One region of the Lysinibacillus sp. Bpr_S20 genome, then DNA from elsewhere that is predicted to be linked to it. Evidence: riboswitches for the same ligand, from Rfam matches in the RefSeq annotation. Region 1 holds a riboswitch; the other holds the start of a gene.
What was found. Region 1 has a riboswitch for cobalamin ahead of MWJ95_RS03680 (ribonucleoside-diphosphate reductase subunit alpha). Riboswitches for the same ligand answer to the same signal wherever they lie in the genome.
Positions count from the first base shown of each region.

Region 2: another riboswitch for cobalamin. It lies ahead of nikA (nickel ABC transporter substrate-binding protein); the one in region 1 lies ahead of MWJ95_RS03680 (ribonucleoside-diphosphate reductase subunit alpha).

Region 1 is NZ_JALNLQ010000001.1:745,021-747,229, forward strand. It holds gene MWJ95_RS03670 (ECF transporter S component) at 1-47, shown strand, start outside; gene MWJ95_RS03675 (hypothetical protein) at 44-727, shown strand; cobalamin riboswitch at 838-1,027, shown strand; gene MWJ95_RS03680 (ribonucleoside-diphosphate reductase subunit alpha) at 1,190-2,209, shown strand, end outside.
Region 2 is NZ_JALNLQ010000009.1:145,838-148,046, reverse strand. It holds gene nikA (nickel ABC transporter substrate-binding protein) at 1-1,369, opposite strand, end outside; cobalamin riboswitch at 1,510-1,701, opposite strand; gene MWJ95_RS19400 (hypothetical protein) at 1,810-2,209, opposite strand, start outside.

The sequences.
Region 1 (2,209 bases):
CAATTCTCTCGAAAGTGTTTGTGCGTAAGGAAGGTCGAGTCCATTGAGAAATGCTATAAAAATTGGTGAATTAATTGCTACCACTGATAATGCAGCAGCAATTGGTGAAAAGCCACAAGATGTTGTGTCTGCGCCAGATCAACTAACTGCATACTTAACGGCACGTGTTACTTTTTTAGAGCAGCTCGCTGCAAATGCTTTACCCAAACATATCCTACTAGCTAACTTTTCAGGGGATGCAGCATGGTCTCGTTATATTGCAGGTATTCAGCAGGTATTTAATGAGGCAGGTTTTAGTTGTCCGCCAATAGATGGTAGTACAGAGTCCAATATGCCGACTCTTCAATCGGGTTTGTCTATATCGATGCTTGGTGAGCTGCGGAAACGCGCAACATTGAAACATGAACAGCTTATTTGGTACACTTATGGCCTGCCGCTTGTAGGCGATGAAGTCCTCGCACAGCCTGAAGATGTCGCACAGCTCCAACCTATTTTTCAAGCGTGGAAAGAAGAAATCGTGCAGCAAATATGGCCAGTTGGATCAAAAGGTCTACAAGCAGAATTTACTCGACTTTTTGGTAAGCAACAGGTCAAAAGTTCATTAAATGTTGAGAAATCGGCTGGTCCATGTGCAGTAGTTTTGCTAGGAATTGATCCAGAAAAAGAGCAGCTGGCACAAAAATATTTTTCTAGAAATTTTGAAAAACTACGTAAAACTGCATTGTAATTGGGCTTGCTTCGAGAAAAAGTAGCACTTTATAAGTCGCAAGGGGCAAAACACCTATTGCAACAACAAACACAATATGTTAGATTTGTTTAGGAATTAAAACACAATATATAGTATTTTGGACGAGCGGTACCAATATGGTTTAAATGGGAATTCGGAAAAAGAGTCAGCTCTTAAGCCGAAGCTGTCCCCGCAACTGTAAGTGCTGACAAATGATGAATAGGCCACTGTGAACAATGGGAAGGCCATCATTTGGAAGAAGCACGAGCCAGGAGACCTGCCGAGTCGTTCAAGACAGCAACACATTCTTCGGGGATTGAGAAGTGGAGGCGAGAGATTTGTTCACTTCTTTGTGTGCATGTCCTTCATTTCCATTTCCGATTTTACAGCGATCACGTAACCGATAGATGTTGCGTGATCGCTTTTTGTGTTGCTGGAGAAAGAAAGGGAGAGAATGTATACATGACAATTCAAATCGAACAGCAATTAGCTAAGCTCAAGAAAAGTTACACGGAGGATGAACTCGAAAGTTTTGTAAGATTATCGGATCGATGGCTACGAAAAAACGACAATGCCACGTTTGAAGCATGGGCAGATGCGATGATTTTACAAACGCTTAGCCTAATTGATGAGGAGGAGCCATACTGGACATTTGTCGCTGCTCAAATTTATTTAGAAAAATTATATGACCAATTTGCAATGCGCCGCGGCGTTTCAGTAAAGGATGTTTATAAGGTTTTTCCGCAACATTTAGCACACTATACAGAAGCTGGTTTGTATCATGAAAGTTTAACAACAAAATATAGTGAGCAGGAGCTTCAGGAACTTGCTGCTTATTTAGAATCAAGTCGAGATGAATTGTTTACGTATATTGGTTTAAAAACATTAATGGACCGCTATGTAGTCCGTGATTATACGAAAACTCCAGTGGAACTACCACAAGAACGATGGATGGTCATTGCGATGACACTTATGCAGGATGAAACAGAAAATCGTTTAGAAAAAGTACGAGAGTCTTATTGGGCGATGAGTAATCTATATATGACTGTTGCCACACCGACATTATCGAATGCAGGTAAAACACATGGACAGCTATCAAGTTGCTTTATCGATACAGTAGATGATAGTTTACAAAGTATTTATGACACGAATACTGATGTCGCAACTCTATCTAAGTACGGCGGTGGTATAGGTGTTTATATGGGCAAAATTCGTAGCCGAGGCTCATCTATTAAAGGCTTTAAAGGTGCATCTAGTGGCGTTTTACCATGGATTAAACAGCTTAACAATACGGCGGTTTCAGTGGATCAGCTAGGTCAACGACAAGGAGCTATTGCAGTTTATTTAGATGTTTGGCATAAAGACGTCTTTACGTTTTTAGATTTACGTTTAAACAATGGGGATGAGCGTTTGCGTGCCCATGATATTTTCACAGGGCTGTGCTTACCAGATTTATTTATGGAAACGGTTGAAGCGCGCGGG
Region 2 (2,209 bases), on a different contig from region 1:
AGACACCATTAGCGTTTGGTGTAGCTGATTCATTAGCAAAGCTATGTGGATCTGTTGGTGGTCCATTTGTACGCCAGAAATTAATATCAACTTGATCATCCATTAATTTTTGCAGACCTACCATCACATCTGCGCCTTCTAAATTCAACTGTACGCCTATTTTTGCTAGTTCACCTTGCATGTATTCCGCCATTGGCTTTTGAATCGCATCTGTTGCAATGTAAATTAAATCTAATGTGAGCGGTTGTCCGTTTTTAGTACGAATTTTTTCGCCCTTCTGTAGCTTCCATCCCGCTTCGTCTAGCAATTGTTGCGCCTTTTTAGGATTATTTATTATTGGCGCTAAATCAATATTGGCATAAGGAATAGCATCCCAAAATAGTGTATTCGCAACCTTTTCTGTACTATTTGTAATCGTCTCAACCATTTGCTCTTTATTGATTGCATATTGAATCGCTTGACGTACTTTTAATTCTGCTAACGGACCTGACTGTGTATTAAATAGCAGCGCTCGCGTTGACAAAGGTTCAGATGTTGTGGTTTTATACTTTCCGCTATCTTTTAAAAACGTATAGTTATCTAAACTAATAATGCCTCGACCATAAATTAAATCTAATTCTTCGTTTTCAAAGGCCAACGAAATCGATTCAGAATCAGGAATGATTTTTACTTTTATGTTATCAACAAGTGGTTTTTCTCCCCAGTAGTTGTCGTTTCGACTAAATAAGGCATATTCGTCTTTTTTGTAATCGGTTAATACCCATGGGCCTGTACCAACAGGCGCTTTGATTGAATTTTGCGTCGCATCCCCTTTAGGGAATCCATTATCCCCTAAAAAACGGAAAGGTCTTACAAAAGCAAGTTCATTTAAGACAGGGTAATAGGGTTCATCCAATTTCAAACGTATAGTAGAATCATCCACTTTTACAACCTCCACAATATGGTTGACCATGCCCATCCAAGCATGCATATCACGATTGGCTAGTACTGCATCAAAATTACGAATTACATTGTCTGCATTAAAAGCCGTTCCGTCTGAATACTTCACATCTTTTCTTAAATGGAAAGTATAAGCCGTTTTATCCTTAGAGATGTCCCAACTTTCCGCTAATTTCGGCGTAATTGTCCCATCATCGTTATACTCAACCAATGATTCATAGACCATTGCTTGTGCTGTCATTTGATTTGGTAAATATGTATGGGGATTTAATGGTCCTACATCTAGTGGCCAGCCAATCGTTATCATTTTTTCGTCTGTCTGCTGTTTCGATGCTGTCTCTCCCTTTTCATTATCTGTGCTCGTACAGCCAGTGAGTAAACTGAAGGTCAAAACAAGCATGAAAGGAAGTAAATACTTTGTCAATTTCATTTTCTGTCTCCTATCTCTGTTCGTGGTGCACTAAGAATCTACAGAAAGAAGGCATAAAAAAACCTTATTCCAAAAGAATAAGGACAGAAAATCTTACTTAAAGTAAGCCTCCATCCATCTCCCTATCTTTCGTAGATCGTCAATGAATCTTCTTACAAGCAGGCATTCTGGCTCATGAATCATTATTTTGCTTCACCTTCCCAAGTCATAACTCAGTGGTATTTGAAACAAAACTCCTCATTTACAGCTGCGGGACAGCATGGGATTTACACCCATTTTCCATTTAATTGAATGAAAGATCTTTCACTCAAACTTGTAATGATTGCTATGAAATTAGTATTAAACATATCATGCTCAAATGTTCACGTCAATTTTATTTTCTGAATATAATAATATTCTCGAAATAATGACTAACATTAAAAACTTCTTTTTATTGTAAGTCACGCTTTCTTCAAAGAAAACAGAATATAGATATTTTCAATTTCATGGTATTCTTCTAAAACCCAAGAGGTTTGGGTTAAAATTCGCTGCAATCCCTCCAGCCCAAGATATCGGATTTGCACGCCGATAAACTCTGTAAAACCGAGGTATCCCGGATTTACATTTGCTCGGTCGAAAATTAATGAACCTGTAATCCGAGCGTCCGCTGGGGAGTTTGTAAAGAAATGATTTAAATTTTCGATGATATCTGAATCTGAACCATACTCAAAAAGACCACCTTCCGATGAACAGAGTTGAATCCAGTCGGAACGTTCTAAATTCATCTTTAGTAATGCATCCGGTTGGCTCCAGTCATAATGAATAGTTTTGAGGGTGATGTCAAGATCATGAAAGCGTTCC